DNA from 4 places in the Pantoea sp. B65 genome. Region 1 is predicted to be linked to each of the others. Evidence: predicted binding sites of a transcription regulator. Region 1 holds the regulator's gene; each other region holds the start of a gene.
What was found. Region 1 encodes PurR, which represses purine synthesis genes. Its sites were predicted from a motif close to CANGCAAACGTTTGCNTG; they were not measured.

Region 1 (8,144 bases):
GAAATGGCCATAGATAAAAATGTAGTTAACCGGAATATTGACCAGCAGACCGATAAAACCCAGAACCATACCAGGCTTGGTTTTCGACAGCCCTTCACACTGGCTACGCGCCACCTGAAAGAATAAATAACCAGGCGCCCCCCACAGCAGGGCATGCAGATAACCAATGGCAATACGCGCCATCTCCGGGTCCATCCCCTTCATCGCGCTGATGATAAAGCCGGCGTTATACAACACCAGCATAATCAGTACGGCAACCGATCCCGCCAGCCAGTAGGCCTGGCGAACCTGATGGGCAATGCGATCGCGGCGGCCGGAACCGTTAAGCTGCGCAACAATCGGCGTTAAGGCCAGCACCAGGCCATGACCAAACAGGATGGTCGGCAACCAGATGGAGGTGCCGACTGCGACGGCGGCCATATCCGTGGCGCTGACGGCGCCGGCCATAATGGTATCGACAAAACCCATGGCGGTCTGCGCGACTTGCGCGAGGATCACCGGGATGGCGAGGGCTAATAATTGACGCGCTTCTGTCAGATACTTCTGCACACAAACACCTTGTCTGGTTTTATCAGGGTGAAAAAATTTAACGCCCTGATGGGCGAATGAATATAAATCAGTAGATTAAGCCGCGTAGTGTAACGGTCGTGGCGCTTTAAGCCAATCACCTGGCCTGATAATCGCTCTTTATGTTATACACTCAGCACAGGTTGCTGCCGGCTGGTATCAGAGCAGCATGGCAGATGTGTTAAGATTGCCAAAAACAGACTGAGGCTTGAAGCATGTTTACTGGTATTGTGCAGGGCACCGCTGAGGTGCTGTCTATTGTAGAGAAAACCAATTTCCGTACGCACATCGTCAAATTACCGGCTGAGATGATGCCAGGCCTGGCCTTAGGCGCCTCGGTGGCCCATAACGGCTGCTGCCTGACGGTTACCCGGGTTGACGGTGAACAGGTCAGTTTTGATCTGATGAAAGAGACGCTGCGTATTACCAATCTCGGTGAGCTGGAGAGCGGCGATAAAGTTAACGTGGAACGTGCGGCGAAATTTAGCGATGAGATCGGCGGCCATTTAATGTCCGGCCATATTATGACCACCGCTGAGATCTGCAAGATTATTAATTCAGAGAATAATCGCGAAATCTGGTTTAAACCGCAGGATGCAGAGGTGATGAAATTTATTCTGCGTAAAGGTTATATCGGTATTGACGGTATTAGCCTGACGGTGGGAGATGTCACTAAAAGTAAATTCTGCGTGCACCTGATCCCCGAGACGCTGGCGCGTACCACGCTGGGCGAGAAAAAACTGGGGCAGCGTGTCAATATTGAAATTGACCCACAGACCCAGGCGATAGTGGAAACGGTGGAGCGGGTTCTGGCACAGCGCGAAGCGGCGCTGCTGGCGGAAGCGGAATCCCCGGCAGAACAATAAAGGGCGATCTATCACACCCTAACCGTAGGGGAGGCATTAATGCCTCCCTTTGCATTAATGCCTCCCTTTGCATTAATGCCTCCCTTTGCATTAATACATCCCGTCGTTAATGCGGTACCCGCAATCCACCCTCAATCCCATGGCTGAATACCACTTGCCACAACTGGATATCGCGGGCGCGAAAAGCACCGGCACAGGCATTAAGGTAGTAACTAAACATCCGTTTAAATCGTTCGCCGTAATCTTCCGCCAGCTGCGGCCAGGCTTCAAGGAAACGCTGATACCATGCCATCAGGGTGGTGTCGTAATCCGCACCAAAATTATGCCAGTCTTCCATCACAAAGTGCGGCTCACTGGCATCGGCAATCTGACGTATCGACGGCAGACAGCCGTTCGGGAAGATATATTTATCAATCCACGGGTCAACGTTCATATCGGTTTTAATCGTGCCAATGGTGTGCAGCAGGAAAATGCCATCCTGTTTTAAATTGCGGTCGGCAACGTCAAAATAGGTGGCATAATTTTTCGGCCCGACATGTTCAAACATCCCCACGGAAACAATTCGGTCAAACTTCTGCGCCAGATCGCGATAATCCTGCAGCAGGATGGTCACGTCCAGACCCTCGCAACGCTGTTGCGCCAGTTTCTGTTGCTCGGCAGAGATAGTCACGCCGACTACCCTGACATGATAATGGCGCGCGGCAAACGCCGCCAGACCGCCCCAGCCGCAGCCGATATCCAGCAGCGACATGCCTGGCTGCAGCTGCAGTTTTTCGCAGATCATTTTCAGCTTGGCCTGCTGCGCTTCTTCAAGCGTCTTCGCTTGTTTCCAGTAACCGCAGGAGTATTGCAGATGGGAATCGAGCATGAATGAGAAAAGATCGTTACCGAGATCGTAATGCTCTTTGCCGACAATCCAGGCGCGTTTTTTTGATTGCAGATTAGTCAGCCGTGCCGCTGCGATGCGCAACGTATCTTTGAAATGGCGCGGGAGTTGCTGGTCAAGTTTATGTTTTAACACCCGATGAAAAAACATATCGAGGCGTTCACACTCCCACCAGCCATCCATATAGCTTTCGCCGAGCCCCAGTGAGCCTTCCTGCAATACACGCCGGAAAAAATCGGGATTTTTCACCTGGATATCCCAGGGGTGAGAGCCATTCACTTCCACACCGGCTACCTGCAGCATTTCATGGACGATGCGATACCAGTGATTTTCTTCCAGGCCCAATTCTTCTATACACGATGAACTCATAGCTTCTCCATCACCTGCTGTGATTAGAACCTGAGAATTAGAATAGCTAATTTCTACAGGATTGTGAGAGAACTCACGGAAAATCCGTGCGCCTGATATCCGACGTTTAACAGAGGATTGAAAATGAACGAAAAATACCTTGCCTTACTGATGCTGCAGCGATGTTAGTAGCGCAGGCGGCAGATATGCTGCCCCGGTTTCCCGCGACTGGCTGCAATATCGATACTCAGGTTTGGTCCTGCAGAGATGCGTTGCGAATGCCACGCCGTAAAACACCACGACAGCCCTGTCAGGTCTGACCAAATAATGTTAATTTATTGTTATATAATATTGCCTTAGATGAGTATATGCTCACGGCAGGCAATATTCAATACAATATTGTTAGCGAGCTAACTAAATGATTTCATTCACTGATGTGATGTGGCGTCGACTGCTTTGACCAACCGCTGTTTTTCGCTCTTGCGCTGAAATTGTAGCGCATATCCGATCAAAGCAAGAACAACGGTCAGCAACATAATTGCGGTGGTGGTCAGCAGCGTTTCGGCAATTAGCGTCGATACGGCCATGCTGGCGAGAAAGCACAGACCGAGTTGCAGCATATTCTGTAATGCTGCGGCTTTTCCGGTGGCCTCGGGGAAGGGCAGCAGTGCGTTAGCCACCACAATCGGATAGATCGCGCCATTCGCCATCGCCATACCGCAAAACGGGACCAGTAGCGCCGTCAGTGTTACCTGGCCGGACAGCGCCACGGCAAAGATGGCGCTGATGCTGATGGCATAACCCAGCAGCAGCCAGCGCAACAGGGTGGCGCCTGCCAGACGCTGTAGCAACGCGCGACAGCCAAAACCACCCAGTAAAAAAGCCAGCGTTTGCGGAATATAACTCAGACCGATATCGCCTGGCGTCAGCCCCAGATCGGCAAGAATAAACGGCGAACCGGTCAGCCAGGCAAAAAAACTGGCGGAACAGGCGGCATAAATCAGCACATTGCCACTCCAGATGCGCGATTTCAGCAACAGCAGAAAGCTGACCAGGGGTTGCACGCTGACGCGGTTTTTTACTGTCGCAGATTTAAGCCGCAGCGTCGGGATCAGCAATGCCAGCGCAATCAGCAGCAGTGCGACAAAGATCGCGCGCCAGCTAAAATGGTTCAGCAGCCAGGCGCCCAGCAGCGGCGCCAGCGCCGGAGAGAGCGCTACCAGCGGCATAATGGTGGCGAAGACACGATTAGCCTGCGCACCGTGATAGCGGTCGACGACCAGCGCCTGCCAGCTGACCGCTGCGGAACAGACCCCCACCGCCTGGATAAAGCGCAACACCAGCAGCAGGGTGGCATCCTGCACCAGCAGCATACCGGCGCAACCGAGGGCAAACAGACTCAGCCCCATTACCAGCACCGGTTTACGCCCGATGCGATCCGACAGTGGCCCCCAGAACAGTTGCGCACAGGCAAAACCGGCAAGGAAGATACTCAGGCTGGCGCTGATAGCGCCAGGATGGGTGTGCAGGTCCTGTTGCATGGCGCCAAACGCCGGCAGGTACATATCGGTAGCAAGAAAACCCAGCATGCTTAACAGCGCCAGGTAAACAATAAATCCTTTTGACTTGATCATCAGATAACTCTTTTTTATGCAGGTGATGTAACGCGCAGAGTGTAAGCGGGTGCACTGTGGCTTGTGAAACGCTAATATTTGCCTATTGCGTTGAAAAATTTTGCAGGCAGGATATGTGGTCAGAACATTCTCTTGAAGTGGTTGATGCGGTTGCACGTACCGGCAGTTTTAGCGCCGCCGCCAGTGAGCTGCATCGTGTGCCCTCGGCGGTCAGCTATACCGTACGTCAGCTGGAGCAGTGGCTGGCGGTTCAGCTGTTTGAACGCCGCCATCGCGATGTGGTACTTACCGCTGCCGGTAAAGTTTTTATTCAGGAAGGCCGCGCTGTTATCAAAAAAATGCTTGCCACCCGCCGTCAGTGTCAGCAGGTGGCCAATGGCTGGCGCGGGCAGTTAAGTATCGCGATCGATTTGATTGTTAAACCGCAGCGCAGCCGCCAGCTGGTACTCGATTTCTATCGCCATTTCCCGGATATGGAACTGCTGGTTTCCCATGAGGTATTTAATGGCGTCTGGGATGCGCTGGTGGACGGGCGGGTTGATATGGCGATTGGCGCCACCCAGGCGATCCCGGTCGGCGGGCGTTTTGGTTTTCGCGATATGGGGGCGCTAAACTGGCGCTGCGTGGTCAGTGCCGGACATCCGCTGGCGCGGCAGCAGGGAACGATAGAGGAAGAGACGATTCGTCAGTGGCCGTCGCTGGTGCTGGAAGATACCTCGCGCAGCTTACCGAAGCGGATTACCTGGACGCTGGATAATCAGCGGCGTCTGGTGGCGCCGGACTGGGATACCGCCTTTGATTGTCTGCTGGCGGGATTATGCGTTGGTATGGTGCCCGGGCACTTCGCCGCACCGTTGCTCGCCAGTGGCGAACTGACGGAGCTGAGCCTGCCGGCGGGTTTTCCCGACAGCCCATGTTGCGTCAGCTGGGCAGAACAGAGCGCGTCGCCGGCGCTGAGCTGGCTACTGGATTATCTGGGCGATGCGGAAACCATGAATGCCGAGTGGTTGCACGAGGCGTGATCACCGGCCACCGCCGTGGCCGGCCAGAAGATTAGCGACGATAATCGCGGAATGGGCCATCGGCGACGGAACGGCGCTCGATCAGTGAAGGATGCACTTCAATGGTCTGAGGATCTTCGCGTTTACTGGTAATGCGGTCCAGCAGCATATCAAAGGCGGTTTGCCCGAGACGTTCTTTTGGCTGATGCACAGTGGTCAGCGCCGGTGTGAAATAGCGCGCGTTACGCACATTATCATAACCGATCACCGAAATATCCTGCGGCACCCGCAGGCCCATCTCATCGGCGGCGCAAATCGCCCCCATCGCCATAATATCGCCGCCGCAAAACACTGCGGTTGGCCGCTGCTTCTGCGACAGAATTTGCTGCATGGCGCGATAACCGGATTCCGGTTCAAAGTCACCCTGCACAATCCACTCATCGCGCACATGGATGCTGGCTTCGTGCAGCGCTTTCAGAAAACCGGCATGACGGCCGCCGCCGGTATTACGCTCCAGCTGGCCGGGGATCGCGCCGATATCGCGGTGGCCGCGATCGATCAGATAGCGACCCGCCATATAACCACCCTCAAAGGCATTATCCAGCACGGTATCGGTAAAGTCGCCGCGCGATTCGCCCCAGTCCATCACCACCATCGGGATATTGCGATTCTCTTCCAGCATTTTCAGCAGGTCATCCGGATACTCAGAACACATCACCAGCAGGCCATCGACGCGTTTTTGCGCCATCATCGACAGATACGCCTGCTGCTTTTGCAGATCGTTATGGGCGTTACCGAGGATCAGCGTATAGCCTTTGGCAAAGCAGCGGGTCTCTACCGCTTCAATAATTTCAGCAAAGTAGGGCGCTTCACTGGAGGTCGCCAGCAGACCAATCGATTTGGTATGGTTAACCTTCAGACTACGTGCAACGGCGCTGGGCGAGTAGTGCAGCGCTTTGATGGCGGCCCAAACCGCTTCGCGCGTATCTTCAGCGACAAAGCGTGTTTTATTGATGACATGTGAAACGGTGGTGGTGGAAACACCGGCGCGTTTCGCCACATCCTTAATTGTTGCCATTAAACTGGTACTCCTGCGCTTATCTCAACGCATTGATAAATAGCATGTTAAACGTTTGCGTACCCCTGGCGATTTTCAGGCGGCCATGGGGGTTCATTGTTGCATTCTGAGTGACGTCGGGAAGGAGAATGACGTCAGGAAACACGGCAAGTAACGCGGTGTTGCAGTTGTTGCGCAACGGAAAAAAAGAATTCTATCAAGGCTGTGAGAAGAAAACGAGATTTTTACTTGCAACTGTGGGAAAATCCACACAGTTATTGATTGTATACTCATGACTTATGGGTCTTTTAGGAGCGTAGTATGGATACCAATCTGAAGTTATCTCTGATGACCACCGTTGGCTCACTGTTAGTGATTATCGCTTTTAGCTTTGTTGCGGTGATGAACTGATTTTCTCACCACCCGGCGGTTTTTCCACTAGCGGTAAGAAACGCCTGATGGGGTATGCGTCAGGCGTTTTTTTTTGCATCTATGCGTTGATGTTACGCAAAATAGTGAGCGCTGGCACGGTAAATCGCCATCCCCGATCCGGCGACAGTATCGGGATTAAGCACCCCCAGCGCCTGACGGATCCAAAGATATTTATTAAAGCCGCGTACAGCTTGCCTGCGCGTCAGGGTAGGGTATCCGGTTAATTCTCTTATTTTATTCCTGATAGCATCCGTCTGGAAAATCCCTTCCTCTTCTTTGATCCCCATAATACCCTGTGACAAAATATCTGTGGAATGCTCTGCCGTCATTTCATCATCAAGATACCAGTAATCGGTCGTTTCCGGACCGGTTACACTCAATCCCAAAGCGGTATCTTTGAATGTTTCCATATGGCTGTATTCGTGAATCAGATTTTTAACCCTGACCTCAGGGGAGTCGCTAAAAAAGCTTTCAGCCAGAATAACTGCGCCCTCATCAGCTATTGCCGCAGCGATAACATCGGATTTTTCATGCAAATATCTTATTAGGGAAAATCGCGAGCGTTTTACTGTATCATTCCGAATCGTCTGAATAACATCTCTGGTCATCGCCCAAACTTTGACTAATGATGAAAATAACTCAACATCAGCTTTACCTATATAGGGTTCAAGCAGCGTTTGTGTGGCGGAAGGATGACTATGTGCCATAAGCAGAGCCCTATCCAGTACCGTTTTAGCGCGTTTTAAACTATTTTCAATCACTACCCGTTTCTCTTTATCTTGTTGTGCAATGATCGTCAGATTCTCAGCGATAATTTCAGCACCATGCATTGCCGTCCATTGTGATAGTTTTTTATAGATGCGTTGATCAGTATCGGGGTGCTCGCCAGGTGGATAAATTCTATGTGGCATTAACCCATCAGGATCACGATAGCTCACCGGGTTATTGATTACCATTATATACAAATTGAGCCCGGCCAGGTTCCCGGCCGGATCGGCGCTCAGCCAGCGCCCGGCCCAGCACTGATAATAACGGTAACCGTAGTAATACAGCCCGCTGGCATCGCGTTCCTTGCCGCTGTAGCGGCGGGTTTTATACTCCGCTTCCGCCTGGCTTCTTGCCGTGCGGATCGCCGTACCGCCATACGGGTAATACTCCTCCTGACTGATTAACTCGCCCTGCGCATCCACTTCCAGCCCGCTGCTGCCGGTGAGGTTATCGTAGCTGTAGCGCAGCGAGTTATTGCTGATACCGGCGGGCAGTCCGCTCTGCCAGTGCAGCAGCCGCACCTGCGCCGCACCGGCTTCACCGGCGGTGAGGGTGTGCAGCTCCGCCTTCAGGGTTTCGCCGGTA
Region 2 (8,144 bases), on a different contig from region 1:
AACGTTTTAGCTGGCAAGTTAGCGGAATGGATTGCCCGAGCTGCGCACGAAAAATCGAAACCGCCGTCAGCCGCCTTGCGGGGGTGAACGAGGTCCGGGTGCTTTACGCCACCGAAAAACTGGTGGTTAACGCCGGGTCGGATATCAGCAAAGATGTCGAGCAGGCGGTAAAACAGGCTGGCTTTACTCTGAAGAGTAGCCAGAGCGGCCAAAACGCGGCGCCGGACGCCAGTTTCTGGCAAGAGAATCGCGCCATTATCCTGCTCAGCCTGTTGATGCTGGCCAGCTGGCTACTCAGTAGCGTTGATGAGAACAGCGGACGCATGGCATTTATCGCCACCACCCTGGTGGGTATCTGGCCGGTCGGTAAAAAAGCCGTGCAGTTAATGCGTAGCGGCACGCCTTTTGCCATTGAAACCCTGATGAGCATTGCCGCCATTGGCGCGCTGTTTATCGGCGCCACCGCCGAAGCCGCAATGGTGCTGTTGCTGTTTCTGGTTGGCGAACGCCTCGAGTCTTTCGCGGCCAGCCGTGCCCGCCGCGGCGTTAGCGCGCTAATGGCGCTAAAACCGGACACCGCCGTGCGCATCCGCGGCGACCAGCGCCAGACGGTGGCGGTCGATACGCTGCGCCCTGGCGATATTATTGAAGTGGCGGCAGGGGCGCGCTTACCCGCCGATGCCCGCCTGCTTGATGCCTTTGCCAGCTTTGATGAAAGCGCCCTGACCGGTGAGTCAGTGCCGGTGGAACGCCAGCAGGGGGAAAAAGTGGCGGCAGGCTGTACCAGCGTTGATCGTCAGGTACAGATGGAAGTGGTCTCACGCAGTGGCGAAAGCGCCATTGACCGTATTCTGCATCTGATAGAACAGGCCGAACAGCGTCGGGCGCCGATTGAACGCTTCCTCGATCGCTTCAGCCGCTATTACACCCCGGCGATTATGGCGCTGGCGCTGCTGGTTACCCTGATCCCGCCGCTGTTGTTTGCTGCGGCCTGGCAACCCTGGATCTACAAAGGGCTGACGCTATTACTGATTGGCTGCCCTTGTGCGCTGGTGATCTCCACTCCGGCGGCGATTACCTCTGGACTGGCGACCGCCACTCGCCGGGGCGCGCTGATTAAAGGCGGCGCGGCGCTGGAAAGTCTTGGTGCGGTACGCACTATCGCCTTTGACAAAACCGGCACACTGACGGAAGGCAAACCGGTGGTCACTGATGTGGTGGCGCTGAACGGCGAGGATGAAAATGCCCTGCTGCTGAAAGCCGCTGCGGTAGAAACCGGTTCATCGCATCCATTGGCGCGCGCCATTGTGGCGCATGCCGCCACGCTGAATCAGCCGATCCCGCTGGCCAGCGGACAGCGGGCGCTGGCAGGCAGCGGCGTCGAGGCCAGTATCAACGGGCGACATCTGCTAATCAGCGCGCCGGCAAAACTGACCCAGCTGACGGATGCCTGGCAGGCGAAAATTGCCGAACTGGAGTCCGCGGGTAAAACCACCGTCGTGGTGCTGGAAGAGCAGCAGCCAATTGGCCTGATTGCGCTGCGCGACCGTGTGCGCGATGATGCCCTGCAGGCGATCAACCAGCTGAAAGCGCTGGGGATTGACAGCATTATGCTTACCGGCGATAACCCACGGGCGGCGGCGGCGATTGCCGCTGAGCTGGGCATCGGTTACCGCGCCAGTCTGTTACCGGCCGATAAAGTTCAGGCGGTGGCGGAGCTGAATCAGCAACAACCGGTGGCAATGGTCGGTGACGGGATTAATGATGCGCCGGCGATGAAAGCCGCCACCATTGGCATTGCGATGGGTGGCGGCAGCGATGTGGCGCTGGAAACCGCCGATGCCGCGTTGACGCACAATCATCTGACCGGTCTGGCGGCGATGATTCGCCTGTCGCGCGCCACCCATGCCAATATCCGGCAAAATATCACCATTGCGCTGGGTCTGAAGGCGATATTCCTGCTGACGACGCTGCTGGGGATCACCGGCTTGTGGCTGGCGGTACTGGCCGATTCAGGGGCTACCGCGCTGGTCACGGCGAATGCGTTACGCTTATTGCAGAAGAAATAGTTCCGGTCACTCTTCTCTGCGGGCGGCAGCCATACCGCCCGCAGACGCGATTATCTGCAACATCGTCGCGCAGCCAGGGATAAGTCCGGCTATAAGCCTTTTTTTAACAGATACTTATATGGCGCGGCATCAACAGACTGTGCCAGCAGGGTATGTTCCATAAAGCGGCAAAAACCGGGGATATCGCGGGTGGTCGCCGGATCATCGGCAATAATCAGCAGCGTTTCTCCCTCCTGCATAACGCGCACGGTTTTGCGCACCATCATTACCGGCTCCGGGCAGCGCAGGCCCAGCGCGTCTAAGGTTTGATCCGGATTGGCGAAGATATCGCTCATAGCACTCTCATACAGCAGTAAAACAAGATTGCCGCTTATTCTACCCCTGAGCGCTTGCTGCGCAAGTAAGATGCCATACGTTAACGTTTGCGTTAAAATTAACCATTGCAAAGGAAGATGAAAGCGGTAAGATTCCGGCCGATTAGTTTACTGGTATCAGCGGCATTATCGTTGCCGCCAGTTAGCTCGCCACTGTGCGCGAGCAGCATGGCAAAAACAGATAGTCCGAAAAAATTCTTGCTGGGTTCCCTCACCCCATCCATTAAAAAGGCTACATATGATTTCGTTTACCCCGCGTCAGCGCGTTTATGCGCTGGTATGGCTATCGCTATTCCACCTGCTGGTGATCACTTCCAGTAACTATCTGGTACAACTGCCAATCTCCGTGTTTGGTTTACACACCACCTGGGGTGCGTTTAGCTTTCCGTTTATCTTCCTGGCAACCGATCTGACAGTACGCATTTTTGGTGCGCCACTGGCACGCCGTATTATTCTGCTGGTGATGATCCCGGCGCTGTTTATCTCTTATGCCCTCTCCTCGCTGTTTTATCAGGGCGAATGGCAGGGTTTAGCGGTACTGCGCGAGATGAATCTGTTTGTCGCCCGTATCGCCTGCGGCAGTTTTATGGCTTATGCCTTAGGGCAAATCCTTGATGTGCATGTGTTTAACCGTCTGCGGCAGAAAGCCAGCTGGTGGGTAGCGCCTGCGGCGGCCATGTTCCTTGGCAATATCAGCGATACCCTCGCCTTCTTCTTTATTGCCTTCTACAAAAGTCCGGACCCGTTTATGGCGCAGAACTGGGTGGAGATCGCCATGGTGGATTACAGCTTCAAAGTGCTGATCTGCATGATCTTCTTCCTGCCGGCTTACGGCGTATTGCTGAATGCCGCGCTAAAACGCCTCGCTGAACGCAACAATAAAACCGAACTGAATTTCGGATAACGCTGCTGACGCGCCAGGCGGGGTGAGTATATTCTGTGACAGTTAGCCGGTTGCTTTTACCGGCTGATTCAGTTTGTATAAATGCCTGAAAATCTGTACGCAATTAATATAAAGGGATCCTGATGCGTAACATTGCGAAATATGTAGGAATCGGTTTGCTGGTGATGGGCTTAGCCGCCTGTGACGGTAAAAATGATAAAGCGGCTGCCAATGATAATGGCGCAAGCAGCAGCCAGTCGGCGCAGACCGTCAATCTGATGGATGGCAAACTGAACTTCAAATTACCGGCAGGCATGTCCGATAAAAGCGGCAAGCTCGGGACTCAGGCCAACAATATGCATGTTTATGCCGATGAGTCTGGTCAGAAGGCGATTATCGTGATTAACGGCGACGCCACCAGCGAAGCGCTGGATGTGCTGGCTAAACGTCTGGAAGCGCAGCAGCGTAACCGCGATCCGCAACTGCAGGTGGTCACCAATAAATCCATCGATCTGAAAGGTCAGCCGGCGCAACAGCTGGATACGGTGATTTCAGCGAATAACCAGTCCTCCTGGTCTTCGGTGGTATTGAGTAAAGTTGATGGCAAACTGCTGACACTGCAAATAACGCTGCCAGCGGATAATCAGCAGCAGGCGCAGACCGACGCGGAAAATATCATTAATACCATTGAGCTGAAATAAGCCGGGTAAAAGGGGAGGCATCAATGCCTCCCCTTACGTTTTTCACTGACCGGCGCCCGTGAGTTACAGGCCTGCGGTTTCGCGAATATATTTGCGCGCTTTTACTGCATATTCGAACGGGTTGGCCAGCGCCGGATCCTGTTCTGCCTCCACCACCATCCAGCCTTTATAGCCGTAATCGTCGAGGATTTTAAACACCGGTTTGAAATCAATCACGCCATCGCCGGGTACGGTGAAGGTGCCTTTCTTCACGCCGTCGAGGAATGACAGTTTCTCATTGCGCACCTGCGCCACAATCTCATCGCGCACATCTTTTAGATGCACATGATTGATACGCGGCAGATATTTTGTCAGCAGCGCCAGCATCTTCTCCTGCGTGCCTTCAGAGTAGTAAGCGTGGCCGGTATCGAAGAGCAGGAACACATCGTCATTAGTCAGTTCCATAAAGCGATCCACTTCTTCCGTGGTCTGAATACCGGTACCCATATGATGATGCAGACAAACCTGCATGCCTTTCGTCGCGGCGATTTTCGCCAGTTCGTTATAGCCTTCAGCCGTCAGACGCCACTCTTCATCGCTGAAATACGGCTTATCTTCCAGCACCGCCAGGGTGGTGCCCTGAATACTCTTGCTCTGTTCGGAGCAGCCAATCACTTTGGCGCCCATCGCATGCAGGAAATTCATATGGTTGGTGAATTCATCAATGGTTTTGGCTTTATCGCCCTGGGCGAAGAAAGTACTAAACCAGGCGTTACAAATCTGGATCCCACGAATCTCCAGCATCGGCTTCAATACCGCCGGGTCGCGCGGATATTTACTGCCGACTTCACTGCCGGTAAAACCGGCCAGCGCCATTTCACTGACAATTTGCTGGAAGGTGTTCTCTTTGCCCAGTTCCGGCATATCATCATTAGTCCAGCCAATCGGGGCAATCGCCAACTTCACATTATCTTTGTTCATCGTAATGCCTCTGACATTCGATAGGGCGGCTCAGCCGCCATAAGTGTTATTTACTCAGCAATTCGCGCTCAATCAGTTCGCGCGTTTCCACTGCCTGAAATTTCATTTTTTCCGGGTAACCAAACAGCGAAGAGGCAATAATCGATTCACCGCCGATTTTGTAACTGCGGTCGGCAAAATTCATCTCGCGCAGCGTCTGGAATAACGTCGTGAAATCTACCTCACCTTCGCCCACACCCACATGCTGGTGAATGGTGGCATCCACGCCCGGCGGGTTGACGATATAGCGGCAATTCTTGGTGTGGTTCATGGTATCAGCGATCAATACATGCGACAGATCGTCACCGGCATACTCCAGCATGCTTTTCACATCGCCCTTCCCTTTGTCATAAAAGAAAGTATGCGGCACGCTGTAGAGATATTTCACATGATCGCTGCGGAATGATTTCACCATATCCACAGTTGGATTGTTCTCCTCGCAGAAATCCCATGGATGAGACTGAATTTCGACGCGGATACCTTCACGCTCAATAATTGGCAGCAACTCTTCCATTGAGCGATAGAACATCTCTTCACAGATTTCCGGCTCATTCGGGGTACCGGACAGCTCGGTGTTAATCACCGGCACGCCCATTTCCACCGCGATCTCAATCATGCGTTTCCAGTTTCTTACTGCCGCCTGGCGACGCGCTTCATCGGGGCCAGACCAGCGATAAACCACGATAAAAGAGGAGATCTCAACACCGGTGGCCTTCAGCGCGTTTTTGTACTCCGTCATAATTTCACGGCTGGCTTTCGGATGTTTATAGAACGGGTTAATCTGCGGATGCGGTGATTGCTCAATATATTTGTAGCCCCAGTCCGCGACCTGGTGAACCATTTTGGTGATGCCCAAATCTTTAATGACATCAACATCAAAAGCGATTTTCATCAGTCTCTCCCTGGATAATCAATAGCAGGTTATTGCCGCGCGACCCCGCTACTCTTCAGGGGTCGCGCTGGCGGTTACTTAGCGTAGAAAGCTGGACGGGTAGGCAGTGAAATCGGCTCAATGGCGCCGCTGTTCTGCGCTTTAATACAGGCATCGGCGGCGACTGAAGCGGCGTAGCCATCCCAGGCCGATGGGCCTTTCAGCTGACCGGCAGTGGCATCGTTAATAAACGCCTGCAGCTCAACGTCGTAAGCATCGATAAAGCGGTCTTTCCAGTCGGTCAGAATGGCTTCAGACAGTTTAGCCTCTTTACGCATCAGCACGGCCTGCGGCTCAGGCAGTTTGGCGATCCCCTCTTCACCGACCACTTCACACTGAATATCGTAGCCATAAGCGCAGTTAACGAAGATCTCGACATCAATGCGAATCCCCTTCTGGGTTTCAAACAGTACGATCTGCGGATCTTTCAGTCGGGCATGTGATTTAGCGGTGGTGCGTGGGAATACCACCTGCACGGAGCGGTAATCATCTTCGGTCAGCCAGCGCAGCACATCCAGCTCATGGATCAGGGTGTTGGTGATCGCCATATCAGTGGTGTAATTTTCCGGCACCGTCGGGTTACGGTGGGCGCAGTGCAGCATCAGCGGCTGACCAATTTCACCGTCAGTGATCACTTTTTTCAGCGCCACATAGCCAGCGTCGTACGGGCGCATAAAGCCAACCTGCACCAGACGTTTGCCGAATTTAATCTCGGCATCAACAATGCGACGACAGCCTTCGGCGCTCATTGCCAGCGGCTTTTCGCAGAATACCGGCTTGCCCGCGGCAATGGCGGCGAGGGTAAACTCTTCATGCGTCGGATCCCAGGAAGTGACCAGAACGGCATCCACCTCGCCTGAGGTCACCACATCATGGCCATCCGCATAGACTTCAGCCTCCAGCCCCAGACGTTTAAGGGCGGCCCTGGCACCATCAACATTGATATCCGATACCGCCACCACTTTTGCCCCCTGCAGTACTTTGCTGCAGCGGCGAATGTGTTCCTGACCGATAGCGCCAGTACCGATAACACCTAAACGTAGCGTCATGATATCTCCAGAATTTTGTAGGGTTGAGAATCAGTAAGTTATCTTCGGTGCCGCGCTTAAGCGCTGCGGGCACCTGAGTGATTAATATTTGCGCGCCTGCTCAATATGTTCGTCGAGCATTCTGGCGACCGCATCGACGCGCTCGGAGGTCGACACCCGCGCGCCGCCGACGTGCCACCAGCTGAAGTATTTGTGCACCATGGTTTTTGGTAATACTTTGATATCGATAAGAGTAGAGACGGTCTGCTTCCGCGCGTCCTCCAGCGCCGCTTTCAGCTGCGGCAGGGTGGTGACACGATAAGTTTTACAGCCGTAACCCGCCGCAATCGCCGCGAAATCTACCGGAATAAACCCGCCGTCAAGCTTGCCGCCTTCGGCATTACGGAAGCGGAACTCGGTGGTAAAGCTGTCCATACCGTGTTCCATCTGCAGGTTGTTAATGCAGCCGTTCGTCATATTGTCGAACAGCACCACGTTGATCTTGGCGCCTTCCTGAATCGAGGTCACCAGCTCAGAGTGCAGCATCATAAATGAGCCATCGCCGACCAGCGTATAGACCTCACGATGCGGCTCGGCCAGCTTCACGCCAAGCGAAGCGCTGACCTCATAGCCCATACAGGAGTAGCCATACTCGACGTGATAGCTGTTGTAATCTTTGGTGCGCCAGACGCGCTGCAGATCGCCGGGCAAACTACCCGCCGCGGCGACAATCACCGCATTCTTTGGCAGTTGCTCGTTCAGCGTGCCCAGCACACTGCTCTGCGTGAGAAATGAGCTGGTCAGACGATTAAATTCGGCGAACAGCGCCTCACGATCGATATTGTCGGCGATTTCCGGAATAAAATCGGCGCCGCTATACTCCACCTGATAGACGCGCTGAGTCTCTTTCAGCAACTTGCTTTGCGCCTGCTCAATCTGCTCGCCCCATCCATTGCTGAAGCCTTGCTGCGTCAGACGACTGTCGAGGGCGGTCAGCGCTTCACGCGCATCGGCTACCAGCTGCACGCCATCCAACTTATAGCTGTCAAAATTGCTGACGTTAATATTCAGGAAGCTGACCGCCGGATTCTGGAAGATCCATTTGGAGGCGGTGGTAAAGTCGGTATAACGGGTACCGACGCCAATCACCAGGTCGGCC
Region 3 (8,144 bases), on a different contig from region 1:
TCTGCGCAAATACTGCCTGCACATCAGGATGTGCGGTCAGCAGGTTCTGCATAACGTTCAGGCCCTTAGTACGATCGAAGTCCGCAGGCTGGCTGGCAAGAATATTGAATTTGTGTGCATCAGCAGCCTGTTTGAAACCTTCACCACGCTCACGAGCAGCGGAGGTCCCGGCCAGCCCCTGCAGTTCGATAATTTTGGCGCTTTCACCGAGTTTTTTCGCAATATAGTCACCGGCCATTTTACCGCCAAAACGGTTATCAGAGGCCACGTGGCTGACCACGGTACCCTGTGACGCGACGCGGTCAAGGGTGATCACCGGGATTTTGGCCTGGTTGGCCATTTTCACCGCGTTGCCTACCGCATCGGAATCGGTTGGGTTGATCAGCATTAATTTGGTGCCGCGTACCGTCAGATCCTGCACGTTAGCCAGCTCTTTCGCCGGGTTGTTCTGTGAATCCAGCACCACCAGGTTATAACCCAGTTTGTCGGCTTCTTTCTGTGCCCCCTCTTTCAGTGAAACGAAAAACGGGTTATTCAGGGTGGAAACCACTAATGCAATAGTGTCTTTCGCCAGTGCATTGGCACTGAGGGTGGCGCTAAGTAATACAGCAAGTGCAGTCAGTTTTTTCATTTTTTATTTCCTGTCCGGGTAGAGAAGAGTTATTTACTGCTTTTGTTATCCACCAGCACCGCCAGCAAAATTACCGCTGCTTTTACGATCATCTGGTAGTAAGAAGAAACACCTAATAAATTCAGTCCGTTATTCAGGAAGCCAAGGATCAGCGCACCAATCAGGGTGCCGACAATACGTCCTTTACCACCTGCAAGGCTGGTACCGCCCAGCACTACCGCCGCAATCGCATCCAGTTCATAACCGGTACCGGCCGTCGGCTGCGCCGAAGAGAGGCGTGCGACTTCAATGCTCCCCGCCAGCGCTGCCAGCATGCCGCACAGGGAGTAGACAATGATTTTCACCCGGTTCACATTGATGCCGGATAACTGCGTTGCCGCTTCATTGCCGCCAAGCGCATAGATGTAGCGGCCTAACCGGGTGTGATGCAGCATGTACCACGCCAGCAGAAACACGATAGCCATCAACCAGATCGGCGTCGGCACCCCCAGCGGGCGACCGATACCAAACCAGCCCAGCAAATCAGCATTGGCATCAAAGCCGGTATTAACCGGGCTGCCGTTGGTGTACACCATGGTGACGCCGCGCAGCAGCAGCATCATCACCAGGGTGGCGATAAATGCCTGTACTTTCCCTTTCGCCACAATGGTGCCGGTAATCGCGCCGATAAAGGCGCCAAGCGCCAGCGAAGCCGCCACCGCCACCAGCGCATTGACCTCCATGCCAACCAGTGACGCAGCCACCGCGCCGGTCAGCGCCAGCAGTGAGCCAACCGACAGGTCGATACCGGAGGTCAGGATCACCAGCGTCATCCCCACCGCCATAATGGCGTTAACTGAAGTCTGCTGCAGAATATTGAACAGGTTATTTACCGTGAAAAAATTCGGGCTCAGGCTGGAAACAACAGCGATCAGCACAATCAAGGCAATCAGCGATTTCTGCTCCAGCAGCCACGCTTTGCTAATCTGGCGGCGGCGTACAGGTAAACTTTGCGTACTCATAAATGTGCTAACTCCTCGCTGTGTTGCTTGCCCACTGCTGCAGCCATAAGGGCTTCCTGGGTGGCTTGTTCAATGGTGAAATTGCCGCTCAGGCGGCCTTCATGCATCACCAGAATGCGATCGCTCATGCCGAGTACTTCCGGCATTTCGGACGACACCAGAATGATGCTCAGCCCTTCTTCTTTAAACTGGTTGATAAGCTGATAGATCTCTTTTTTCGCCCCGACATCCACGCCACGCGTCGGTTCATCAAGGATTAACACCTTCGGGCGGGTCATCAGGCCGCGCGCAATCGCCACTTTTTGCTGATTGCCGCCGGAAAGCAGGCCTATCGGCTGCTCCATTGACGGGGTTTTCACATTAAACAGGCGGATAAAGTCGCCAACAGCCAGCCGCTCCTCCGCATGTTTCAGACGTCCGCCACCATGACTGAAGTAGCCCAGCGCGGTGAGAGACATGTTCTCTTTTACCGACATCCCCAGCACCAGGCCGTCACGTTTTCGATCTTCAGAGATATAAACAATGCCATTAGCCAGGCCCTGCTGCGGCGAACGCGTCTGTACCTCATGACCATCCAGCGTTACCTTGCCGCCGGTACGCGGTAGCGCGCCGTATAACACTTTCATCAGTTCGGTACGTCCGGCGCCCATCAGGCCGGCCACCCCCAGAATTTCACCTTTGCGCAGGTTAAAGCTGACGTTATCGACGCCCGGTCCGCAAAGATTCTCCACCTGCAGACGCACCTCACCCGGCGCTTTATCGAGACGCGGATACTGCTCTTCCAGCTTACGACCGACCATCATTTCAATCAGCGACTCTTCGCTCAGGCTGTCCACCGTGCGCTCGGCAATAAACTGCCCATCGCGAAAAACGGTGACGTCATCGCAAATTTCGAAGATCTCTTTCATGCGGTGTGAGATATAGACGATGCCGCAACCCTGCGCTTTCAGCTCCCTGATCACCCGAAACAGCGAAACGGTTTCCGTGTCGGTCAGCGCATCGGTTGGTTCGTCCATCACGATCACTTTCGACTCAAAGCTCAGCACCTTGGCGATTTCCACCATCTGCTGATCGCCAATCGACAAATCACCCACCAGCTTATGGCTGTTAAAACGCAGATTGAGACGCTGCAATAGCGCATCGGCGGCGCTATACATTTTTTTCCACTCAATGCGGCCAAAGCGGTTAACAAATTCACGCCCGAGAAAAATATTCTCCGCAATGCTGAGTTGTGGGATCAGATTAAGTTCCTGATGAATAATGCCGATACCCGCTTCCTGCGAAGCTTTCGGACCGCTAAAACTGGTTTCATTACCGAGCCATTGCAGCGATCCGGCATCGCGGCTATAAATACCGGTCAGCACTTTCATCATGGTGGATTTACCGGCGCCGTTTTCACCCACCAGCGCCATCACCCGACCTGGATACACCGCCAGCGCGGCACCGGAAAGCGCTTTTACGCCCGGGAAGGATTTATCAATACCTGTCAGTTGCAATAAAGGTTGCATGCCAGCCTCAGAAGGTCACGCCAGCGACCAGGATGACATTCGCATACGGAGAACACTCTCCGCTGCGAATGACCGCCTGACTACGCTGTGTCTGTTGTTTGAACTGTTCATGACTGATGTAACTGATACTGATGGTATTTCCCTGAAGTTGTTGCAAGGATTCGAGCAGAGCGACCAGCTCGCTATGAAGTTGCGGATTATGCTGCTTAATCTCTTCCGCGATGATGGCGCTTTCTACCTGCATCTCTTTGGTTACGACTTCGGTGACCTGCATAAAGCCGGGAATTCCGTGCGTCAACGCCAGATCGATCCGCTGCGGACCTGCCGGAACAGGTAAACCAGCATCACAGATCACCAGGCTATCGGTATGCCCCAAACGGGAAACCACGTAAGAAATTTCAGAATTCAGTAAGGCGCCTTTTTTCATCTTTCACTCCTGAGCGAAACGTTTCGCTGACCGGGAGTGTAAAAAAAACACCGCGGAAAACAATCAGGATGTGATGGAAATGTGATCGCCATCGAAACGTTTCGCTGACGACGGGGGAAATTTTGCTTAAAGCACCTAACCGATAAAAAAACGGGCCAACTTCTGTTGACCCGTTGGTGAGCACTAACTGGGTTACTGAATTTTACGCACGCTTTTCACATCCAGTTCAACCGAATTAAAGTCTTTATCCAGCTTGCCCTGCAGCTCAACGTTGTCGGCCGGAGATACGCTCAGGCCCTGCCAGCGCTTGTGGTCAATTTCCACCGTCATGGTGCCGGACGCGTCATGGAAACTGTAGTCCTCATCGCCAGTACGTTTGTCGATATTGCCGCGCAGCGTCACCCAGCTGTCATCCTTCAGATCCTGTGCCTGTTTAACCGTGACCACGCTACCATTTGGGCCATTAAAGCCCCCCTGCTGCATGGAGGCCGCCGGGGCATTAGGGTCAACAAAGCCACCATTGTTCACGGCAAGCACCGGGGTGGAAACCAGAGCGGCGATAGCGAATAAAGCGGCGGTTTTTTTCATATTATGTTCCTCTTTACCTCAGGATAAGCGGCGGCATTGATGCCGGCCGCCTTTTGTGTGGACACTATTAAAGCAAAGGGTTCTTAACAGGATCTTAAGGACGCAGAGCGCGCCATTTTATTTCTCTATCCTGCGGTAAATAGCCGATTTTCCGCGCCAGAACCTGTACAAGCCGCCCTGCGGTTACGTAGGCTGTGAATCACGCGAGAAAAAGAGACGCCGATGAGAATTTTATTAATTGAAGACGATCGCCTGATTGGCGACGGCATTAAAGCCGGTTTAAGCAAACTGGGCTTTAGCGTTGACTGGTTTTTATCCGGCAAGGAGGGGTTAGTGGCGCCGGAGGCCGCCCCTTATGATGCCGTGGTGCTGGATCTCAGCCTGCCGCATATCGACGGACTGGATATTTTGCGCCAGTGGCGCAAAAACGGTCAGGATGTACCGGTACTGATCCTCACCGCCCGCGACGCGCTGGAGCAGCGGGTAGCGGGTCTGCAACAGGGCGCCGATGACTATCTGTGTAAACCTTTTGCCCTGAGTGAAGTGGCGGCTCGCTTGCAGGCGCTGATCCGTCGTCGGCATGGCCAGCTGCAGCCGACATTGCAGCACGGCGAGGTGGTAATGGAGCCCGGCTCACATAAGGTTACCCTGCGCGGCGAGCCGCTGATGCTGAAATCGCGCGAGCTGGCGATCCTCGAACTGCTGCTGCTGAATGCCGGCCGGGTGCTGACGCGCGCTCAGCTGGAAGAGAAACTGTATGGCTGGGATGACGATGTCTCCAGTAACGCGGTGGAAGTCCATATCCATCATCTGCGCAAAAAACTGGGCAGCGACTTTATCCGCACCGTGCATGGTGTCGGCTATACGCTGGGAGCCGGTTCATGAAGCGCATGAGTTTGCGCCTGCGGTTAATCGTCGGCTTTATTCTGCTGACACTGCTGTGCTGGGGTGTCGCCAGCATTGAATCCTGGTATCAAACCCGCCATAAAATCAACGAGTTGTTTGATACCCAGCAGATGCTATTTGCCAAACGCCTCGCCACCATGAATCCGCAAGATCGCAGCCAGTCAGCGCAATCACTGCCAAAAACCAAACAGCTGGTGCGCCACCATCGTGGTGAACAGGAAGATGATGCGCTGGCGTTCGCCATATTCACCCGCGACGGACAGATGGTGATGAACGACGGCGATAATGGCAAAGATTTCCTGTTTGGCTATCAGCAAAACGGTTTTCGCGACGGCAAGCTGCGCGATGACGACGATCTGTGGCGTATGGTCTGGCTGGCGACGCCCGATCGGCGTTACGTGGTGGTAGTCGGCCAGCAGTGGGAGTATCGCGATGAAATGACGCGCGATATTGTCCAAACCAATTTAACTCCGTGGTTGTTTGCGCTGCCGGTGATGCTAATTTTGCTGTTCTGGCTGGTGACGCGTGAACTGGCGCCGCTAAAACGTATCGCTATGCAGCTGCAGCTGCGCTCGCCGGATGATGGCTCGCCATTAACCACACCTTATTTGCCGCAAGAAGTGAAGCCAATTGTTGATGCGCTGAATGCTCTGTTTGCCCGAATCAATCAGATGCTGCTGCGCGAGCGACGCTTTACCTCAGACGCCGCGCATGAGTTGCGCAGCCCGCTGGCGGCGCTGAAAGTTCAAACCGAAGTGGTGCAGCTGGCGCACGATGACCCGCCGATGCGCCAGCATGCGTTGCGTAATCTCACCGCCGGTATCGACCGCGCCACCCGGCTGGTCGATCAGTTGTTAACCCTGTCGCGACTGGATGGCGAAGCGGCACTGGAAAACCGTCAGCCCATCGATCTGCACCCGCTATTGCAACAGGCGGTTATCGACCACTATCACCAGGCGCAGCAAGCCGGCGTTGAGATCACGCTGCAGTTGCCGGACGAAGCGGTGGTTGTCAGCGGCCATTCGTTGCTGTTAATGCTGATGGTGCGCAATCTGCTGGATAACGCCATTCGCTACAGTCATGCGGGCAGTACCGTCGAAATCAGCCTGCAGCGTCGCGGATTTAGCGTGGCGGATAACGGTCCGGGAGTGGATCAGAATGAGTTAGCACATATTGGTGAGCGTTTTTATCGGCCAGCGGGACAGGAGAAATCGGGCAGTGGTCTGGGATTATCGATCGTCACTAATATCGCCCAGTTACATGGCATGCAGGCGCGTTTCAGCAACCGGGCTCAGGGCGGTTTTATCGCCACCCTGAGCTGGTAACCAAACGGGCGGCGCTGCCGCCCGCATGTGGCTTAAATTTCTACCTGCGTTCCCAGTTCAATCACCCGGTTAGGCGGGATCTCGAACTGATCGGGCGCGCGCAGCGCATTGCGTTGTAGCGCAAGGAACAGCTTGCCGCGCAGACGCAAATACCATGGCCGATCACCGATAGTCAGCGATTCATGCGACATAAAGAACGAGGTTTCCATCATCCGGCAGCTTAATCCTTCCAGCCCGCAACGATGGAAAATCTCTTCAACGTTTGGCGTTTCACGCCAGCCATAACTGGCCACTACGCGCCAGAAGGTTGGCGAAAGTTGTTCGATAGTCACACGACGGACATTATGCACGTAAGGCGCATCTTCCGTGCGCAGCGTCAGCAGCACTACCCTCTCGTGCAACACTTTGTTATGTTTCAGGTTATGCAGCATGGCAAACGGAATCACATTCAGCGCGCGCGACATATAGACCGCGGTGCCCGGCACGCGCACCGGTGGTGATTTCTCCAGCGAGGCGATCATCGCTTCCAGTGAGTTGCCATGTTCATGCATACGGCGCAGCAGACGGAAACGTTCACTTTTCCAGGTAGTCATTACCACAAACATCACCAGCGCCAGGCAGAGCGGCAGCCAGCCGCCGGAGAAGACTTTCACCAGGTTGGCACTAAATAGCGGCACATCAATACACAGCAGTATCAGCAGAATCAGCCACACCAGATAGCGGTTCCAGTTCCAGTTTTTCACCGCCACCGTACAACTGAGAATCGAGGTCAGTACCATGGTGCCGGTCACGGCGATGCCGTAGGCCGCTGCCAGATTACTCGAGTGTTCAAAGCTGACAATCACAATCACTACCGCAAAGTAGAGCAGCCAGTTAATCACCGGAATATAGATCTGACCGGATTCATTTTCCGAGGTATGAATAATGCGCATCGGCGGCAGATAACCTAAACGCACCGCCTGACGCGTCAGTGAAAACACCCCGGAAATCACCGCCTGTGAAGCAATCACCGTCGCCAGGGTGGCGAGAATCAGCATCGGGATCATCGCCCAGTCCGGCGCCAGCAGGAAGAACGGATTTTTAATCGCTTCCGGATCCTTCAGCAATAGCGCTCCCTGACCAAAGTAGTTCAGCGCCAGCGAGGGAACCACCACGGTAAACCACGCCAGACGAATCGGGAACTTACCGAAATGGCCCATATCGGCATACAGTGCCTCCACCCCGGTGATCGCCAGCACCACGGCGCCAAGGGCAAAGAAGGAAACCTGTTTATACTCGACAAAGAAGTGAAGCGCCCATATCGGATTCAGCGCCTGCAACACTTCCGGGTTGGCGATAATTCCGCGCGCGCCGAGTACCGCCAGCACGATAAACCATAGCAGCATCACCGGCGCAAATAGCTTGCCGACCATGCCGGTACCGTGTTTCTGAATCGCAAACAGCAGCGTCAGCACCGCAATCGACATCGGAACAATATAGGGATCGAGGGAAGGCGCAGCGATTTGCAGCCCTTCAATTGCCGACATCACCGATATCGCCGGGGTGATAACCACTTCACCATAGAAGAAGCTGCCGCCGACCAATCCCATGATCACCAGAAATGCCGTGGCGCGGGCGCCGGTATTGCGGCCAGCCAGCGACATCAGGGTTAAAATCCCGCCTTCACCGGCGTTATCAGCGCGCATCACATAGCTGAGGTATTTCAGCGAAACCACCAGCACCAGCATCCAGAAAATCAGTGACAAAAAGCCAAAAACG
Region 4 (8,144 bases), on a different contig from region 1:
GGAGCTGGCGGATGAGTTGCTGGCGGTATATCGCGCGAATCACAGTAGTGAGTACCGGGTTGAGCATGCGGAGATTGGCAAGCGTGCGCTGAAAAATGTCTGTCTCAGCTATCTGGCGCTGAATGATGTGACGCTGGCGGAAAAGCTGGTGACCACCCAGTATCAGCAGGCGAACAATATGACCGACGCGCTGGCGGCGATGTCGGCAGCGGTGGCGGCGCAGTTGCCGTGTCGCACTGCGTTGCTGGCGGACTTTGATGATCGCTGGCACCAGGATGGCCTGGTAATGGATAAATGGTTTGTGCTACAGGCTACCAGCCCGGCGGCGGATGTGCTGTCCCGGGTACGTGAACTGCTGCACCACCGTTCCTTTAGTCTGGGAAATCCAAACCGCATTCGTTCACTGATTGGTGCTTTTGCCTCGGCGAATCCGGCGGCGTTCCATGCTATCGATGGCAGCGGCTATCAATTCCTGGTGGAGATCCTTAGCGATCTGAACACCCGCAACCCACAGGTTGCCGCACGAATGATTGAACCGTTGATTCGTCTGAAGCGTTACGATGCCACTCGTCAGGGGCTGATGCGTCAGGCGCTGGAACAGCTGAAAGGTCTGGATAAACTTTCCGGTGATCTGTATGAGAAGATCAGTAAAGCATTAAACGCGTAATAAATAGCGGGCGGCAAAATGCCGCCTGCACTCTCTGTTTTGTGATAACACCCTCATTTCTACCCCATCAATCGTTAAACACCATGTTTTCTTTGCCTGCGTCTGGATAAAATTACTCCTGCCATAAGGGATGGCAGGAATGACTGTAAAGGACTCACTATGCAAATCTGTCGGCTTGATTATCAAAATTTGTATGAAAATGGCGCAAAGGCCAGATTTCATTGCTATGGCGTGGGAGCATTTGAGGTGTTCTCAGGTGATCGTCCCTTTTCAAACATGCCAGAGTGTGCCGATATTCCTTATGCAGCTTTACCTCTCCGTGTGGTTCGGACTGTTTAGTTTTCAGATAATGAACGACTGGCTTTATGTCAACGGCGTCAGGCGTGGGCAGTTCAGGTTGCATCCGCTGCGCCCCAATGGCTCTGGTACTTCATGGGGTTGTATTACGTTTTTCCGTATGCATGATTTTGCTATGGTCAGGCAGGCATTGCTGAGCAGGAAAAAGGTTCGGGTTCCTGGTCACTCTGAGTTGATGGCTTATGGTCGTGTTGATGTGACAGGGAGCCGGGATTTTGGTTTATGCAAACTGCGCTAAGTACGGCAAAAAAACGTTAATCTTTCTGGTCTGTTTCTTTAGCATATTTATTGTGTCACGCCAGATCGGCCCATTGAAAAGTTTTCTCTATTCAACCTCTCTAATGCTGGAAACGATGCTATTCAATCTGGGCTGGAGGTTGCCAGGACAGGACAGTGAGGGGAGTTGGATCGAATTCTTCACCATTTTGTTTTATCTGTTAGTCATGACGATAATTTTATACAGATTAATTTCCCGCTGGTTGAAGCATTAAACGCGTAATAAATAGCGGGCGGCAAAATGCCGCCCGTTTTTAATCAGCCGCGGGCATAACGTTTTTCCGCTGGCGACGGCGCACGTTTCATTACCCGATCCAGCACTTCGGCTTCCAGCTCCGCCAGTTTCGCCGATCCCCGCCGTCGCGGGCGTGGCAGGTCAACCAGCAAATCCAGTCCGACATTGCCTTCCTCAATCAACAGTACCCGATCTGCCATCGCCACCGCTTCGCTGACATCATGGGTGACCAACAGTACGGTGAAGTGATGCTGCTGCCAGAGGGATTCGATGAGTCCCTGCATCTCAATACGTGTCAGCGCATCCAGCGCCCCCAGGGGTTCATCCAGTAACAGTAAACCGGGTCGATGAATCAGCGCCCGCGCCAGCGCCACACGCTGTTTCTGGCCGCCGGAAAGAGCGGCGGGCCACTCACCGGCGCGATCCGCCAGTCCGACCGCCGCAAGCGCATCCAGCGCTGCACTGCGCCAGGACTTACCGCGTAAACCGAGTCCGACATTATCAATCACGCTTTTCCACGGCAGCAGACGCGCATCCTGAAACATCAGGCGCGTATCATCGCGCGACGCGCTCAGGGGGGCACTCCCTGCCAGTAGCTCGCCGGAGCTGGTGGTTTCCAGCCCGGCCAGCAGGCGCAGCAGGGTGCTTTTACCACAGCCGCTGCGACCGACCACCGCCACAAACTGCCCGGCCGGAATATGCAGATTGATATTATTAAGAATAGTGCGTCCGCTGTACTGCTTACCGACACCATTAATCACCAGTGGCATACCGGCATTGAGACGCGCCGGAGAGGTTGCTAACTCGCTCATGCGTTTTCCTCTTTTAGTTGATATGCCGGATGCCAGCGTAGCCAGACACGCTCAAGCAGCAGCGCACTGACATCAGCCAGTTTCCCGAGCAGGGCGTAAAGAATAATGGCGACCACCACCACATCGGTTTGCAAAAATTCACGCGCATTCATTGCCAGATAGCCAATGCCGGAATTGGCTGAAATGGTTTCGGCGACAATCAGTGTCAGCCACATCAGGCCGAGGCCAAAGCGCACGCCGACCATAATGGATGGCAGGGCGCCTGGCAGGATCACCTGCACAAACAGGCTCCAGCCCGACAGGCCATAACTGCGCGCCATTTCCACCAGACCGCTGTCGATGTTACGAATGCCATGCCAGGTATTCAGATAGATGGGGAACAGGGTACCGAGGGCGACCAGAAAGATTTTGGCGGTTTCATCAATACCAAACCACAGGATCACCAGCGGGATCAGCGCCAGATGCGGCACATTGCGCAGCATCTGAATCGATGTATCCAGCAGGCGTTCACCCCAGTGCGACATGCCGGTAATCAGTCCCAACAGCAGGCCTATCGAACCGCCGATACTGAAACCGATCACCGCACGCCAGCCGCTGATCGCCAGATGTTGCCACAACTCCCCGCTGGCGGATAAACGCCAGAAGGTGAGCACAATATTTTCCGGCGACGGCAAAATGCGCGTCGACAACCACCCGTTTTGCGAGGCAACTTGCCAGACTACAATCAGTAGTGCCGGCAGTGCCCAGGGAACCAGCTGGTTAACCACCCGGTTGCGTCGCTTGCTCATCGTCACCTCTTAGCTTTGCGATACTTTTTGCGGGGCGAAGCCATGTGCCACTGCTTCACCGTGGGCTGATATTTTAGACGGCTGTGGGATCGTCGGCACGTTCAGGTCCAGATGTGGGAACAGCAGTTCGCCGACGCGATAAGCTTCTTCCAGATGGGGATAGCCGGAGAGAATAAAGGTCTCAATCCCGAGGTCGGCATATTCCTGCATCCGCGCCGCCACCGCCTCACCATCACCCACCAGCGCAGTACCGGCGCCGCCGCGTACCAGACCGACACCGGCCCACAGGTTCGGGCTGATTTCCAGCTTGTCACGGCGTCCGCCATGCAGGGATGCCATACGTTGCTGGCCCACTGAATCGGTACGGGCAAAGGCCTGCTGCGCTTTGGCAATGGTGGCATCGTCAAGATGGGAGATCAGCCGCTCAGCCGCCTGCCAGGCTTCTTGATTGGTTTCGCGTACGATGACGTGCAGACGGATACCAAAACGCACGCTACGCCCCTGTGCCGCCGCTTTAACGCGTACCGTTTCAATTTTCTCTTTCACCTGTGCCGGAGGTTCCCCCCAGGTCAGATAAACATCCACCTGCTCTGCGGCCAGATCCTGCGCCACATCCGAGGAGCCGCCAAACCACAGCGGCGGACGCGGTTGCTGCACCGGTTTAAACATCAGGCGCGCACCGCGCACATGAATATGCTTGCCTTCATAATCGACGGTTTCTCCTTCCAGCACCCGGCGCCAGACGCGGGTAAACTCTGCCGATTCGGCATAGCGCTCGCGGTGGTCGAGAAACACGCCGTCTCCGGCCAGCTCTTCAGGATCGCCGCCGGTGACCAGATTAAACAGGGTGCGGCCATTAGAGAGGCGGTCAAGGGTTGCTGCCTGACGCGCAGCCTGAGTAGGGGAGATCACCCCCGGTCGCAATGCCACCAGAAAACGCAGACGCTGGGTTACCGGGATCAACGAAGCCGCGACCAGCCACGCATCCTCACAGGAGCGACCGGTCGGGATCAGTACGCCAGCAAAACCCAGACGATCGGCAGCCTGGGCAATCTGCTGCAGGTAGCCGTGATCAACCGGACGTGCACCCTCAGCGGTACCAAGATAATGGCCATCACCGTGAGTAGGCAGAAACCAAAAAACGGAAAGACTCATGATGCGCTCCTTTATGGGTTTACCGGGCTGTCGTGCCAGATGCGATCGGCAATATTGACTTTCACCGGCATTAAATGATTTTCATAAAACAGATCGGCGGTCTGTTGCTGCGCTTTGACAGTTTTCTCATCGACCGGCGTAATTGCCGTTGGCGGACGGTGGCTGAGATAGCTGGCAATCACCGGTTTCGGCAAGCCCATCGCCTGCGCCAGCAGGTCGATGCTTTGTTCAGTCTGCGTACGCGTCAGGGCATCTGCCTGAGTAAAAGTATCCAGTACCTGACGAACAAAGGCGCCATGGGCATGGGTAAAAGTACGGCTGGCGAGATAGAAGGAGCCGGTCTGATTCAGATCGGTGCCATCTTTTAACACCCGGACATCGCCCTGCAACCATGCCGCAGAGTAGTAAGGATCCCAGATCGCCCAGGCATCCACGTCGCCTTGCTGGAATGCCGCGCGGGCATCGGCCGGCGTCAGATAAGTAGCTTTGATATCGCTGAAACTCAGACCGGCCTGGCGTAGCGCGCGTAGCAGCAGATTGTGGGAGCTGGAACCTTTCTGAAAGGCAACTTTATGCCCTTTCAGGTCCGCCACGGTGTTCAGCGGGCTGTTTTTCGGCACCAGAATCACTTCCGCTTTTGGCTTTGGTGGCTCCACGCCGACATACAGCAGGTCAGCGCCGGCGGCCTGGGCAAAAATCGGTGGAATATCGCCGGTGCTGCCGATATCAATGCTGCCGACATTCAGCGCCTCCAGCATTTGCGGTCCGGCGGGGAATTCAACCCAGCGGATGTCAGTGGCGGGAAATCTTTTCTCCAGTAACTGATGGGATTTCGCCAGCACCATGCTGACCGACCCCTTTTGATAGCCAATACGGAACTGTGCGGGGGCTGGCGCATCGGCGCTGGCCTGGCCGCTGAAAGCCAGCAAGGCGCTCAGTGCGACGCCAGAAAGCAGGGAAGTTAATCCTTTCATACCGGGCTCCTTATACTGCGGTGGCCAGCGTATGATGTCGTCTTGACAGCGCCTGCCAGAAGGCATCCAGCGACTCATCCAGACGCGCGGCCAGCACCTGATTCACTTCCGGCTGGCGATCGTAATGGGTGATTTGCGAATCATCAGCAAAAACGCCGTGTAACACTTCCTGCGCCTTCAGCGCGTTCAGTACCGGCTTCAGGGCGTAATCCACCGCCAGCATATGCGCGACAGTGCCGCCCGTCGCCAGCGGTAATACCACTTTATGCTCGAGTGCGCGCTCGGGCAGCAGATCCAGTAGGGTTTTCAGCGCGCCAGAGAACGAAGCTTTATATACGGGCGTGGCGACAATTACCCCGTCGGCACTCTCCAGGTCCTGTTTCAGCGCCAGCAGAGCGGGTGAGTCAAAACGCGCGTAGAGTAAGTCTTCAGGCTGGAAGTTGTGCAGATTCCATGGAATCACTTCAACGCCACGCTTTTCCAGCTCCGTCTGGCAAAGGGTTAACAGTGCCGTGGAGCGTGAAGGATAGCGAGGGCTTCCCGCCAGAGTAATAACGCGCATAAAGACTCCTTATAACTAAAAGTTATTGATTAATCTTAATTCAGAACAGATGAGGTTATCCTGACAGAGGCGCGGGAGGCGATTAAATGATTTATCCGGGAAATCTAAGTCAGATTTGAGATAAGAAGTGCAATCAGCGGCATGCTGTGGGAAAACGTTTGCGTTTATTTCACCTGATTTGTTTCAGATCCTGTTTTTTCTTCTCTTTATCCCGGATAATACCGCCCCGATTTGCCATCGGGAATTCAGGAGTATGCATGTACTATCCTTTCGTTCGTAAAGCGCTGTTTCAGCTCGATCCAGAGCGGGCGCATGAACTGACTTTTCAGCAGTTACGCCGACTTTCCGGCACCCCATTTGAAGCCTTAATCCGGCAGAAATTACCGTCCAGACCGGTAAAATGTATGGGGCTGACGTTTAAAAATGCATTAGGACTTGCCGCAGGGCTGGATAAGGATGGCGAGTGCATTGATGCTTTAGGCGCCATGGGCTTTGGGTTTGTTGAGGTCGGCACCGTGACGCCACGCCCGCAGGCTGGTAATGACAAGCCACGTTTGTTCCGTATTGTTGCCGCCGAAGGGATCATCAACCGGATGGGTTTCAACAATCTGGGCGTCGATCATCTGATCGAAAACGTCAAGAAATCGCACTTCACTGGCATTCTCGGCATTAATATCGGCAAGAATAAAGACACGCCGGTAGAGCAGGGCAAAGATGATTATTTAATTTGCATGGAGAAGGTCTATCCCTATGCGGGTTATATTGCCATCAATATCTCTTCGCCGAACACCCCGGGTTTACGTAGCCTGCAATATGGGGAAGCATTAGACGAGCTGTTGGCGGCGATTAAAATAAAGCAGAAAGATCTGGAAAAAATCCATCACAAATATGTGCCGGTAGCGGTAAAGATCGCGCCGGATCTGTCGGAAGAGGAGTTGATCCAAATAGCCGGCAGCCTGCTGCGTCATAATATTGATGGTGTGATCGCCACCAATACCACCCTCGATCGTTCTCTGGTTGCCGGTTTAAAAAATTGTGACGAGGCGGGAGGTTTAAGCGGGCGTCCGGTTCAGTTACGCAGTACGGAAGTGATTCGCCGTCTGGCTCAGGAGCTGGAAGGCCGCATTCCGATTATCGGTGTCGGCGGCATTGATTCACTGGTTGCTGCGCGTGAGAAAATCGCGGCCGGCGCCACGCTGGTGCAAATATATTCCGGCTTTATCTTTAAAGGTCCGTCGCTTATTAAAGAGATTGTGACGCAATTGTGACCTGCCGATAGAGCAATTCTGCGCTAAATTGGCCAGAGGCTTTATTTCTGCCTCTGGCTCGTTTATATTTTATCCCATTCAGTCATTATTTAGTCTATTATTCATTTTGCCGTTGAGTTTCGTTTTGTATCTGCAAGGTGCAGGAGAGCGGCGTTAGTAACAATTTATTTCTTAAAGGGCGTACCATGAGAATTAAACCTGACGACAACTGGCGTTGGTTTTTTGACGCAGAGCACGATCGAATGATGCTCGATCTGGCGGATGGTATGCTATTCCGTTCCCGTTTCCCGCGCAAAATGCTCACCCCTGATGCTTTTGCCGTGTCGGGTTTCTGCGTTGATGATGCTGCGCTGTTCTTTACCTTCGATGAAAAGTGCCGCATGGCGGATCTGAATGCCGATCAGCGTGCGGAACTGGTACTGAATGCGCTGGTGGCCACCCGCTTCCTGAAACCGCTCATGCCTAAAAGCTGGCATTTTGAAAGTTATCACCACGCTGAATGGCGTCCGGGTGAGGGCGATATGGTACGGGTTAAGCTGTGTGAAAATGGCCAGCTGGCGTGTTTACTGGTGGTGGAAAGCGGTGAAAATGCCGCGCTTTGTCTGTTGGCGCAAAGTCAGCTAACCCTGGCGGGACGTAATATGGTGCTGGGCGATGCGATCAAAGTTATGCATGACCGCCTGCTGCCCCAGGCAAAAAAAGAAGCCTTGCGCTACGACCAGGCGGTATAACGGCGGCAGCCATACATGACTGCCCTGCATAATTACGCCCGGCGCTAAATAAATCTGTCAGGTCAGTTCTATATCGCCAGCCGGAATACAACTACACGCCAGAATAGTGCCATCGTTACGAATGGCGCCCTGCTTCATGGCTCTGACCTCGCCGGAAACCAGCGTCATTTTACAGCTGCCACAGATGCCGGCGCGGCAGGAGTAGGGGATACTGTGTCCCTGCATCTCTAACTGCTCCAGTAAAACCTGCTGGTTATTACCGCTGAAACTGCCGCCCTGATAACCAATGGTAACGTTGCCTGCCGCCTGCGGTGTGACC

Region 2: the regulator PurR is predicted to act here: its motif matches at 2,481-2,498, upstream of tusA (sulfurtransferase TusA).
Region 3: the regulator PurR is predicted to act here: its motif matches at 3,579-3,596, upstream of rbsD (D-ribose pyranase).
Region 4: the regulator PurR is predicted to act here: its motif matches at 5,974-5,991, upstream of pyrD (quinone-dependent dihydroorotate dehydrogenase).

The regions. Positions count from the first base shown of each region.
Region 1 is NZ_JAHXPU010000036.1:124-8,267, reverse strand. It holds gene JWF83_RS14370 (MATE family efflux transporter) at 1-549, opposite strand, end outside; gene JWF83_RS14365 (riboflavin synthase subunit alpha) at 783-1,433, shown strand; gene cfa (cyclopropane fatty acyl phospholipid synthase) at 1,540-2,688, opposite strand; gene punC (purine nucleoside transporter PunC) at 3,096-4,301, opposite strand; gene punR (DNA-binding transcriptional activator PunR) at 4,415-5,323, shown strand; gene purR (HTH-type transcriptional repressor PurR) at 5,355-6,380, opposite strand; gene JWF83_RS14340 (YnhF family membrane protein) at 6,681-6,770, shown strand; partial or broken gene JWF83_RS14335 (RHS repeat-associated core domain-containing protein) at 6,863-8,144, opposite strand, start outside.
Region 2 is NZ_JAHXPU010000015.1:353,236-361,379, reverse strand. It holds gene JWF83_RS04510 (zinc/cadmium/mercury/lead-transporting ATPase) at 1-2,069, shown strand, start outside; gene tusA (sulfurtransferase TusA) at 2,159-2,404, opposite strand; gene JWF83_RS04500 (7-cyano-7-deazaguanine/7-aminomethyl-7-deazaguanine transporter) at 2,682-3,347, shown strand; gene JWF83_RS04495 (DcrB family lipoprotein) at 3,470-4,027, shown strand; gene iolE (myo-inosose-2 dehydratase) at 4,091-4,987, opposite strand; gene JWF83_RS04485 (sugar phosphate isomerase/epimerase family protein) at 5,034-5,918, opposite strand; gene JWF83_RS04480 (Gfo/Idh/MocA family protein) at 5,993-7,006, opposite strand; gene iolD (3D-(3,5/4)-trihydroxycyclohexane-1,2-dione acylhydrolase (decyclizing)) at 7,088-8,144, opposite strand, start outside.
Region 3 is NZ_JAHXPU010000015.1:4,125-12,268, forward strand. It holds gene rbsB (ribose ABC transporter substrate-binding protein RbsB) at 1-631, opposite strand, end outside; gene rbsC (ribose ABC transporter permease) at 661-1,632, opposite strand; gene rbsA (ribose ABC transporter ATP-binding protein RbsA) at 1,629-3,140, opposite strand; gene rbsD (D-ribose pyranase) at 3,148-3,567, opposite strand; gene JWF83_RS02955 (YgiW/YdeI family stress tolerance OB fold protein) at 3,760-4,155, opposite strand; gene qseB (quorum sensing response regulator transcription factor QseB) at 4,378-5,040, shown strand; gene qseC (quorum sensing histidine kinase QseC) at 5,037-6,386, shown strand; gene kup (low affinity potassium transporter Kup) at 6,419-8,144, opposite strand, start outside.
Region 4 is NZ_JAHXPU010000041.1:175,461-183,604, reverse strand. It holds gene pepN (aminopeptidase N) at 1-667, shown strand, start outside; gene JWF83_RS21205 (tlde1 domain-containing protein) at 807-1,262, shown strand; gene ssuB (aliphatic sulfonates ABC transporter ATP-binding protein) at 1,559-2,347, opposite strand; gene ssuC (aliphatic sulfonate ABC transporter permease SsuC) at 2,344-3,135, opposite strand; gene ssuD (FMNH2-dependent alkanesulfonate monooxygenase) at 3,145-4,290, opposite strand; gene JWF83_RS21185 (sulfonate ABC transporter substrate-binding protein) at 4,302-5,264, opposite strand; gene ssuE (NADPH-dependent FMN reductase) at 5,275-5,826, opposite strand; gene pyrD (quinone-dependent dihydroorotate dehydrogenase) at 6,084-7,094, shown strand; gene JWF83_RS21170 (cell division protein ZapC) at 7,280-7,825, shown strand; gene JWF83_RS21165 (YcbX family protein) at 7,883-8,144, opposite strand, start outside.